3 regions of the Streptomyces sp. NBC_00285 genome follow, and region 3 is predicted to be linked to each of the others. Evidence: riboswitches for the same ligand, from Rfam matches in the RefSeq annotation. Region 3 holds a riboswitch; each other region holds the start of a gene.
What was found. A riboswitch is a leader RNA that binds a small molecule or an ion and turns the genes downstream of it on or off. The one in region 3 is predicted to bind cobalamin.

Region 1 (3,263 bases), 4.3 Mb from region 3:
AGGACGTATCGCTTCTTCTTCACAGCGGTCAGGTTGCGGGTGGCGGGGTTGGTCTCCAGGAAGCGGATCTTGGCCGCTGCGGTCTCCGCGGTCTGCTGCTTGCGGGTCAGGTCACCGATCACGATGACGTCGGGGTCACGGTCGGCGACGGTCTCCCAGCCGATCTGCGGCCATTCGTCGTGGGTGTCGGCGAAGGCGTTCCTCGCACCGACGGCACGGGTGATGGCGCCCGGCGCGCCGCAGCAGCCGGCCAGGTACGGGGACTGGGAGTTGGCGAACCAGTACATCAGGGAGACGTCCGAAGCGCGCAGTCCGGCGGTGGCCGTCCCCACCCGCTGCTTCAGCGAGGCGACGAGCTTCTCACCGCGCTCTCCTACTCCGAACGCCCGGGCCAGGTCCCGTATCTCGCCGTAAACGGCGTCGAGGGTGAGCGGCTCGCTGCGCGATCCGTCGCCGCCGCTGTCGTTGTCCTTGCCCGCGGAGCAGTCGGACGGCGAGACGTACGTGGGCACGCCGAGCTTCTCGAACTGCTCGCGGGTGGCGACCCCGCCCTTGCCCAGAGTGGAGACGAACGAGGCGGTCACGAAGTCGGGTTCGGCATCCAGGACCTTCTCGAACGAAGGCGCGTTGTCCGCGAGCCTCGGCACGGACGCGTTGGCCTTCCCAAGGCCCTTCATCACCGGATCGGTCCATGTCGCCGTACCCGCCATACGGCCGGCCAGGCCCAGGGAGAGCAGGATCTCGGTGGTGCCCTGGTTGAGGGAGACGGCCCGCTTCGGGGCCGACTTGAGGGTGACCTTCCGGCCACAGTCGTCGATGGTGACCGGGTAGCCGACGGCTGAGGTCTTCTGTGACTTCACGTCTCCGCCGCCGGAGGAGCCACAGGCGGTGAGCAGCAGGGCCGACGCCATCAGAAGCGCCGGAATACGGTGAACGGTGCGGAGCACGGGCATGCCTTTGGGGTCGGGGCTCGTACGCGGAGCCTGGCCTACGGACGTTCCTCCGCGCCGGGGCGCGGCGGTGCCAGCAGGTCTTCGGACTCGGGTTCGTCCGGCCGGGGCGCCTTCCCGGTCTCCCAGTGGCGTCGTGCCCCGCCCGTCCCCCTCACCGCTGCGCGTCAGTTCCGGGTTCGCACCGGATTCCCTGGCCTCGGTTGTGGCTCGACTGGCCCGATGAGGCTATCGCAGTAATCGCCGGGGCAAGTCGTGTGGCCGGTCACGGGATACGGCACGAACGTGCTGGTGTTCTGGTCGATCCGCAGCGGCTGACCGCATGGAAGCGCACGCGCTGGGGGCAGTCGAGGCGTTCGCAGACGCGGCGGCCCATGCCGATGGGGGTGGCGGCGGAGGCACTGGCGAGATCGAGGCCGTCGGAGCGGACGAGGTGGTGGGCGTAACGGATCTGGCAGCCGACGGCGGTGGCGGTGGCGGAAGTCTTGCCGGGTTCGCCCCAGCCGCAGCAGTGCAGGGTGATCCCGCGGGTCGCTGAGGAGCCTTGTCCGCGCTGCCCACCCTTGGCCCGTTTCACACCTGCTCACCCGCGTGTGCCTGCTCACCGTCCGAATGATGGAAGCAACCCTCCGGACTCAGAACCGTCCCCTTACGCTGGCTGGTGCAGCTGGTTCGCCCCGTCCGCCAGGCGGGATGCGTCGCAAGAGGGAACCCGGTGGGAATCCGGGACTGCCCCGCAGCGGTGAGTGGGAACGACCGCCGTCATACGCACTGGACCCGACGTACCGGGTCCGGGAAGCGACGGCCAGTAGATGTCCTCCGTACAGGAGGGCGTGCCCACGAGTCCGAAGACCTGCCAACTGCCCGTGTGCGGACAACTCCGGGCACGGACATCCCGGTGACCTCGTGGGCGGGTCGACGTGCATATCGAGCGGACGGCCGTGGGCCGTTTCCGTCCGGTTCGTCACACCTTCGCGCTCTCGTCCCGTCTCCGGGATCTCAGGGATTCATCTCGCGAAGGAGATCTCCGTGACCACCAAGACCGCAGCCGCGGCAGCACGCGCCACCGTGTACGGCCACCCCCGCCAGGGCGCGAACCGAGAACTGAAGAAGGCCGTCGAGGGCTACTGGAAGGGCCGCGTCACCGCCGGCACCCTCCGCGCGACCGCGGCCGACCTGCGCGCCGCCAACTGGCGCCGGCTCGCCGAGGCCGGCATCCACGAGGTGCCCACCGGTGACTTCTCGTACTACGACCACGTCCTGGACACCACTGTCATGGTCGGCGCGATCCCCGCCCGCCACCGGGTGGCGGTGGCCGTGGACGCCGACGCCCTCGACGGCTACTTCGCCATGGCCCGCGGCACCCAGGACACCGCCCCGTTGGAGATGACCAAGTGGTTCGACACCAACTACCACTACCTGGTACCCGAGTTGAGCCCTGACACGGCTTTCACCGCGAACTCCGCCAAGCAGGTCGCGGAGCTGAAGGAGGCCCTGGCCCTCGGTCTGTCCGCCCGGCCGGTCCTGGTCGGCCCCGTCACCTACCTCCTCCTGGCCAAGGCCGCACCGGGCGTGCCCGCGGACTTCGAGCCGCTCACCCTCCTGGACCGACTGCTCCCGGTGTACGCCGAGGTCCTCGCCGACCTGCGCGCGGCCGGTGCCGAGTGGGTGCAGCTGGACGAGCCCGCCCTGGTGCAGGACCGCACACCGGCCGAGCTGAACGCCGCCACCCGCGCCTACCGCGATCTCGGCGCCCTCACCAACCGCCCCAAGCTGCTGGTCGCCTCCTACTTCGACCGGCTCGGCGACGCCCTGCCGGTGCTGGCCAAGGCCCCGGTCGAGGGGCTGGCCATGGACTTCACCGAGGCGGCGGCAGCCAACCTGGACGCCCTGGCGGCCGTGGGCGGACTACCCGGCAAGCGCCTGGTCGCCGGCGTCGTCAACGGACGCAACATCTGGATCAACGACCTGTCGAAGTCCCTGTCCACCCTCGGCACCCTTCTCGGGCTCGCCGACCGGGTCGACGTGGCCGCCTCCTGTTCCCTTCTCCACGTCCCGCTGGACGCGAAGGCCGAGCGGGACACCGAGCCTCAGATCCTGCGCTGGCTGGCCTTCGCAAGGCAGAAGACCGCCGAGATCGTCACCCTCGCCAAGGGCCTGTCCCAGGGCACCGACACCATCAGCGCCGAATTGGCCGCCAACCGCGCAGACCTGGCCTCCCGCGCCAGTTCGCCGATCACCAACGACTCAACCGTCCGCGCCCGTGCCGAGGCAGTCACCGACACCGACGCCCGCCGCTCCCAGCCGTACGCC
Region 2 (3,263 bases), 4.3 Mb from region 3:
GCATGCCGGGAGCGGCGGTCCGCAGTTGACCGGCACCCCTGGGTTCGTGGCGCTCTCCCTCGACGGGCAGGTACTGCTGGCGGAGGTGCCCGGCGCGGACGGGCCTCGGGTGACGGCCCTCGACCGACTGCCGGAGCGTTTGGAGGAGGCTGCCGAGGCCGCCGGGCGCGAGACCGAGGTCGAGCGCGCCGAGGTGTGGGCGGCGGTGCCCGGCCGGGACCCGTGGCCTCTGCACTGGGCGGCGGGGATCGGGTCCAACCCGGCCGCGACGGACGAACTGCTGATCCGACTGCTGGATGTGGAGGACGGCTTCCTGCACGGATGCGACCGGTCCGCCGTCCTCGACGCCGCCTTGGCGCACCCCGATCCGCGGGTGCGGTCAAGGCCCGCCGACACCTTCCGGCCCAAACTCACGTCCGATCAGTGGGTACGCCTGGTGCGCGCAGAGCCGTCGCCGGATCGACGCGTGCTCTGGGCGGAGCACGCCTGCGGCTGGGGCGCCCAACTCCCCGAGGACCTGTACGACGACCTCCTCGCCGGCCCGTCCCGCGCTGGGGCGGCCGAACTCCCGGGGCTCCCCGCACGACACCTGCCTGACCTCGCGGCCGACGCCGATCCCCGGGTGCGGGCGGCGGCCTGTGCCCGGTGGGAGGACCTCGCCGCACCGTTGCGGGAGCGGCTGCTGGCCGACACCGACGACGCGGTGCGAACGGTTGCGCTGCTCGCCCATCACACCCGCGTACCCATGCCTCGCGAGGTTTTCGCCGCGCTGCCCGACCCGCTGCGGGCGCTCGAACGGTGCCGCCTCGCGCCCGAGTTGGAGACCGAGCTGGTCCGGGACGGCGACGCGAAGGTACGTCGGACGCTGGCCGCCAACCCGGGCCTGGGCGAGCACGGCGTCGCCGTGCTGGCGGAGGACCCGCAGGACGACATCCGCTCCACGGTGGCGCTGCGCCCCGACCTCACCGAGGAGCAACGTGCCGCGGTGCGCCACGACTTCGACCCGGCATTGATGTCGCACACCCTTCCCTGGGTCAAGGACCTGCACGGCGACGCCGACGTGATGCGCCGTCTCGCCGCGTCCTCCCACCCGCTGGTCCGTCGTAGCGTGGCCCGCGCCCGGCGCCTCCCGCCGGATGTCGTGGCGCTCCTGGCGCGGGACGAGGACCGGGTGGTCCGTCTGTTCCTCGCCGAATCGTGCGAGGACGCGCCGACCGACATGCTGCTGGAGGTCTGGCGCTGGTGGGACGGCAGTCTCAGCCACCCCGACGGGCCCCGCAGCCACCCCAACTTTCCCCGTACGGGCCTGCTGCGTCATACCGCCGACCCCAGCGGGCGGATGCGCCGCCTGGCCCTGGACGATCCGGAGTCCACACCGGCCGACGTCGCACGCCTGGCCCGGGATCCCGAGGCAGAGGTGCGCCGCCGCGCGGCTGAGGACCACCGGCTGTCACCGGCCGACGCGGTGCGGCTGCTGAACGACCCGAAGTCCTACGTCCGCGGCACCGCGGTACGCAATCCGCGGCTGCCGGCCCGCGTCCTGGCGGGGCTGCTCCACGACCGCGACACGGCATGCGCGGCGGTCACCAACCCGGCGATCCCGGTCCCCGTTCTGTACCGCATCCTGGCCGCGGCCGAGATTGCCGTGGCAGCCCTGCGCTGAAGCCGGCCGGTGCGGTGTGACGTCCTCCGCGCGACAAGGGTCACGCCAGGTGGCGCGGTATTGGCCATGTTCCCGTCAGGCGGTATCGTCACCTGGATATCGATGACGGCAAAACGGAAGCCGGTGGGAATCCGGAACGGTCGCGCCACTGTGTGCCACCACCTCGTATGAGGCGGCGGCGAGTCAGACCCGTAGCCGTCGTCATGTGCACCACCGAGATGGGACGCGAGCTCCCAGAGGAGGCCCTGCCATGGCGCAGCATGTCGCACCGCCGATCGCCACCACCCCCGCTCTCCCCGCCAAACTGCCGATCGGGGCGATCGCCCCGTGGGCGGTCTTCTTCGGCATCCTGATGCTGGTCCTGCTGTACTTCGTCGGCGCCGAGCAGGGGGCTACGTCCGTGGTCTCCGGCGAGGGCGTCCACGAGTGGGTGCACGACGCCCGTCACCTGCTCGGCTTCCCCTGCCACTGACCCGAGGGGAAACCAGCACACCCATGAACTCCGCAACGGTGAGAAACCTTCTCGTGCGGGGCATGCTCGCCGGCCTCGGTGCCGGCGTGCTCGCCCTGATCGTCGCCTATTTTCTCGGTGAACCGAACGTGGACAAGGCGATCGGCTTCGAGGGGGCCCACGCTCCAGCGCACGAGCACGAGGTCGAACTCGTCTCCCGCAGCCTGCAGTCCACCGCCGGCCTGGCCACCGGCGTCCTCATCTACGGCGTCGCGTTCGGCGGCATCGCCGCCCTCGCCTACTGCTTCGCGCTCGGCCGGGTGGGTCGCTTCACCCCGCGAGCAACCGCGCTGTTGCTGTCCGGTTGCGCGCTCCTCGCGGTCTATGTCGTGCCGTTCCTGAAGTACCCGGCCAACCCGCCGGCGGTCGGCAACGGCGACACCATCGGCAAGCGGACCACGCTGTACCTCCTGATGATGCTGCTCAGTGTGCTTCTCGCGATCGCCGCTGTCATCCTGGGCAAGCGGCTCGCGCCGCGCCTGGGCACCTGGTGGGCGACCGTCACCGCGTTGGCCGCGTTCACCCTGGTGATCGGGCTTGCCTACGCGTTCCTGCCGGTCATCAACGAGGTGCCGAGCGACTTCCCGGCCACTGTCCTGTGGCGGTTCCGGCTCTCCGCCCTGGCCATACAGGTCACGCTGTGGGGAGGCTTCGGCCTCGTCTTCGGGGAACTGGCCGAGCGGCTGCTGAATCCGAAGCCCGCCACCGCGGCCCCGGCCTCGGCGGTCGCCGCCCCCGGCTGACCGTGATCCGACCATGAGTGAGGGCCCGCGGAACCAGGCGAGTTCCGGGGGCCCTCTCGTGTTCTTCGGACACCCGACGGGCCCGGACCACGGGCATGACCTATCCACCCCGGCCCGACGCAACAGGCCCGCCCGACCGATTGGCCGAGGCCGGAGAAGGCGAGCAGCGGAGGAGCCGAGTGGCCAGACGACCCCAGCCCCGCCATATCACCCTGGGCGGCCGGGAGGCCGTCGCCCTGACCGTCGAGGAGTACGAGCAACTGCTCGCCAGCCGACGGCAGATCGGCGGCCAGAGCGCCCGTGTGCGGGTACTCGCCCTGGAGGCCAAGCGGACCGAGCAACTCCT
Region 3 (3,263 bases):
GGCGGACGTCCAGCGGCTGCGCGCCAGTTCGGAACCCTCCCTCCGCATGGCGGGCGAACTCCTCGCCCACCGCGACCCGGCCACCTCCGGCGATCCCACCCCCACCGGCGGCCTCGGCGACGCGGGCGCGGTCTGCGCGGTCGTCGACCCCGGGGGCCTGAGCACCGAACTCCTCCCGGTGGAGGTCTCGTTGGCCCCCGGCCCGACCCGCGGCCAGACCGTCGTCGACCGCCGCCCGCGGCCCGGCGAGTCCGAGATCCACGGCGGCGAGCGCGAAGTCACCCTCGTGGACGTGGCGTTGGGCGTGGACGTGGACCGCTACGTGAAGCTGTGGCTGACGGCGGTGGAGGGGGTCTAGCGGCGGCAGGGAGCGGCGTCGGGCGTCAGTCGGCCGTCGCCTCGGCGGCCCGTGGTGTCCACCGCTGCTCCACCTTCGCGAGCCGCCAGTAGCTGATCGCCGCCGCCCACACCACCACGAACAGGCCGACGATGATGTAACCGACGTTGTCGAGGTCGATGTCGGCGATCCAGGTGGTGAGGGCGTCGCTGAGGTCGAACTTGTCGTGCAGGACGCCGACCAGCTCGATCGTGCCGATGAAGAACGCGACGGCGATGGACAGCCCGGTGATGGCGAGGTTGTAGAACACCTTGCGCACCGGGTTGGAGAACGCCCACTGGTAGGCGAAGTTCATGAACGTGCCGTCGAGGGTGTCGAACAGGCTCATCCCGGCGGCGAACAGCAGCGGCAGGCAGAGGATCGCGTACCAGGGCAGCCCGGCCGCCGCCCCCGAGCCCGCCATCACCATCAGCGTGACCTCGGTGGCGGTGTCGAAGCCGAGCCCGAAGAGGAAGCCCAGCGGATACATCTGGCCGGGCCGGGTGATGGACTTGGTGAGCCGCCCGAGGATCCGGTTCATGAAGCCGCGCGAGTCGAGATGCTGCTCCAGCTCCTTCTCGTCGTACGTCCCCGCCCGCATCGCCCGGAAGACCTTCAGGATGCCCAGCAGGGCGACCAGGTTGAGGGCGGCGATGACGTAGAGGAACGAACCGGAGACCGTCGTACCGAGAAATCCCAGCACCTGGTGGGTACTTGAGCCCTCGTTCATGACCTTGCCGGCCAGCTGGGTGCCGCCGGCGATCAGTGCGGCGAGCAGGACCACGACACTGGAGTGCCCGAGCGCGAACCAGAACCCTCCCGACACCGGCCGTTTTCCGTCGGCCATCAGCTTGCGGGTGGTGTTGTCGATCGCGGCGATGTGGTCGGCGTCGAAGGCGTGCCGCATGCCGAGGGTGTAGGCGGTGATGCCGAGTCCGATGCCGAAGGCCTTGTCGCCCACCTCGTAGTGCTCCGGGACGACGAGCAGGAAGAGGATGCCGAACGCTACGACGTGCAGGGCGGCGATCGCGGCCATCAGACCGACCGTCTTGACGGTGTCCTCGCGGCGCCAGCGGAAGGAGGCGGCGGCGCTCTCGGGCAGGGCAGGGTCGGTCATACGGTGGTCACTCCAGCACCTCGTGGATGAACGCGTGAGCTGCCGTGGCCGGTCTCCTGGCTTACGGGTCGTACGTTTCCCTGCCCGCCTTCCCGGCCTCGTGCTGACGGCCAGTGGCTGTCCCGCGAGGGACATGGGAGGGGAACTCCCCGATCACAGTGGCGAGGGCCGCGCCGGTCTGGACCCCAGAGGGGTCGTCACCGGCTTCCCGAGCACCACGGCTCGACCACGGTAGGGGTGCGAACCGTCTCCTGCATAGCTGCATAGTTGCGCAGGTATGGAAGATCACACCGCCCGCCTGCGAGGATGACCCCCATGCATCTCGTCCCGGCCGACCGCGCGGACCGCCGCACCATCGACGGACACCGGGTGTGCGACGCCATCGCCGCGATCGGTGACCCCGGCCATGTCCGCGCCTGGTCGGACCGGTTCGCCCTCCTGGCCGACCCCAACCGCCTCTCCCTGCTCCTCGCCCTGCACCGGACCGGCCCCCTGGCCGTCTCCGACCTCGCGATCGCCACGGGCATGAACGACCCCGCCGTGTCCCAGGCACTGCGGCTGCTGCGGGCGGCCGGCGTGGTGGCGGGGGAGAAGGAGGGGCGGGTCGTGCGGTACTCGGTGGTGGACGAGGGGGTACGGGGGTTGCTGGAGCAGGTGTCCTGATCAGGCCTGTTCGCTGTGCAGCGAGCGCAGGAAGGGGCGCCAGGTTCCGGGGTTGAGGTGGAGGACCGGGCCGTCGGGGTGCTTGCTGTCACGGACGGCCACGGTGGCGGGTATGTTGCGGGCGACTTCGACGCACTCCTGGCCGGCGTTGCCGCCGCTGTGGCTGGACTTGACGAACTCGAAGTGCGGCACGCTCACAGCTCCTTGTGGCGGGTGGTGCGGGGTGATCAGGCCCGTTCGCTGTGCAGGGAGTCCAGGAAGGGGCGCCAGGCGCCGGGCAGGACGAGGAGTACCGGGCCGTCGGGGTGCTTGGTGTCGCGGACGGCCACGGTGGTGGGTATGTTGCGGGCGACTTCGACGCACTCGCCGTGTGCGTCGCCGCTGCTGTAAGAGGACTTCCTGAAGTCGTAGTGGGACACGGTGTCCTACATCTCCTTGCGGATGTCGTCGATGAGTCTCACGGAGTTGCTGTGCGCCAGCCCGAGCCGCGTGATGCGGTCGAAGGTCGCGTTGTGGTGTGCGGCATCAGTCTCGCTCTCCAACCAGACCTTCGTCGACGAAGTATCCACCTGTACGACGTCCAGAGCGCCGGGCTCGGCGAACGAGACGACGGTGAAGGCACAGGTCATCCCGGGGTGAGCCCCGGCGATGAACGGGACGACCTGGACACGCACGTTGGGCAGGTGCGCCGCCTCCAGCAGGTGTTCCAGTTGAGCCCGCATGACATCCCGGCCACCGACCAGTTGGCGCACGGCCCCCTCATGCAGCAACGCCCAGAGTTGTAGCGGGCGGTCGCCGCCCAGCCGTGCCTGACGGGCCATCCTCGCCTCGACGAAGGTCTCGATTTCGTCGAGATCGTCCCAGGACCCGTTCCCGACGGCGAGGGCGCGGGCGTAGTCAGGGGTCTGCAAGAGGCCGGGTACGAAGGCCAGTTGCCAGGTGCGGAGTTCCGTGGCGATGTCCTCCAGGGCCACGTACTCGATCTGCGCCGTCAGTTGCGGGTACTGGTTCCACCAGCCCCTGGCCTTGCGCCGTTCCCGGTCCGCCTTGGCCAGGGCGAGCAGTTTGCCGATAGCCGTTTCGTCGGTCTCGCCGTAGAGGTGGGAC

Region 1: linked by a shared signal. The riboswitch ahead of metE (5-methyltetrahydropteroyltriglutamate--homocysteine S-methyltransferase) and the one ahead of OHT57_RS25745 (HoxN/HupN/NixA family nickel/cobalt transporter) in region 3 are both predicted to bind cobalamin.
Region 2: linked by a shared signal. The riboswitch ahead of OHT57_RS45165 (CbtB domain-containing protein) and the one ahead of OHT57_RS25745 (HoxN/HupN/NixA family nickel/cobalt transporter) in region 3 are both predicted to bind cobalamin.

Annotation. Positions count from the first base shown of each region.
Region 1 covers NZ_CP108055.1:9,892,099-9,895,361, reverse strand. The annotation lists gene OHT57_RS45200 (ABC transporter substrate-binding protein) at 1-953, opposite strand, end outside; cobalamin riboswitch at 1,029-1,145, opposite strand; partial or broken gene OHT57_RS45195 (short-chain fatty acyl-CoA regulator family protein) at 1,118-1,479, opposite strand; cobalamin riboswitch at 1,602-1,825, shown strand; gene metE (5-methyltetrahydropteroyltriglutamate--homocysteine S-methyltransferase) at 1,980-3,263, shown strand, end outside.
Region 2 covers NZ_CP108055.1:9,886,378-9,889,640, forward strand. The annotation lists gene OHT57_RS45160 (hypothetical protein) at 1-1,663, shown strand, start outside; cobalamin riboswitch at 1,727-1,877, shown strand; gene OHT57_RS45165 (CbtB domain-containing protein) at 1,914-2,135, shown strand; gene OHT57_RS45170 (CbtA family protein) at 2,159-2,917, shown strand; gene OHT57_RS45175 (hypothetical protein) at 3,097-3,263, shown strand, end outside.
Region 3 covers NZ_CP108055.1:5,597,228-5,600,490, forward strand. The annotation lists gene OHT57_RS25740 (nucleoside hydrolase) at 1-358, shown strand, start outside; gene OHT57_RS25745 (HoxN/HupN/NixA family nickel/cobalt transporter) at 384-1,493, opposite strand; cobalamin riboswitch at 1,523-1,728, opposite strand; gene OHT57_RS25750 (ArsR/SmtB family transcription factor) at 1,809-2,156, shown strand; gene OHT57_RS25755 (DUF397 domain-containing protein) at 2,157-2,348, opposite strand; gene OHT57_RS25760 (DUF397 domain-containing protein) at 2,384-2,575, opposite strand; gene OHT57_RS25765 (helix-turn-helix domain-containing protein) at 2,582-3,263, opposite strand, start outside.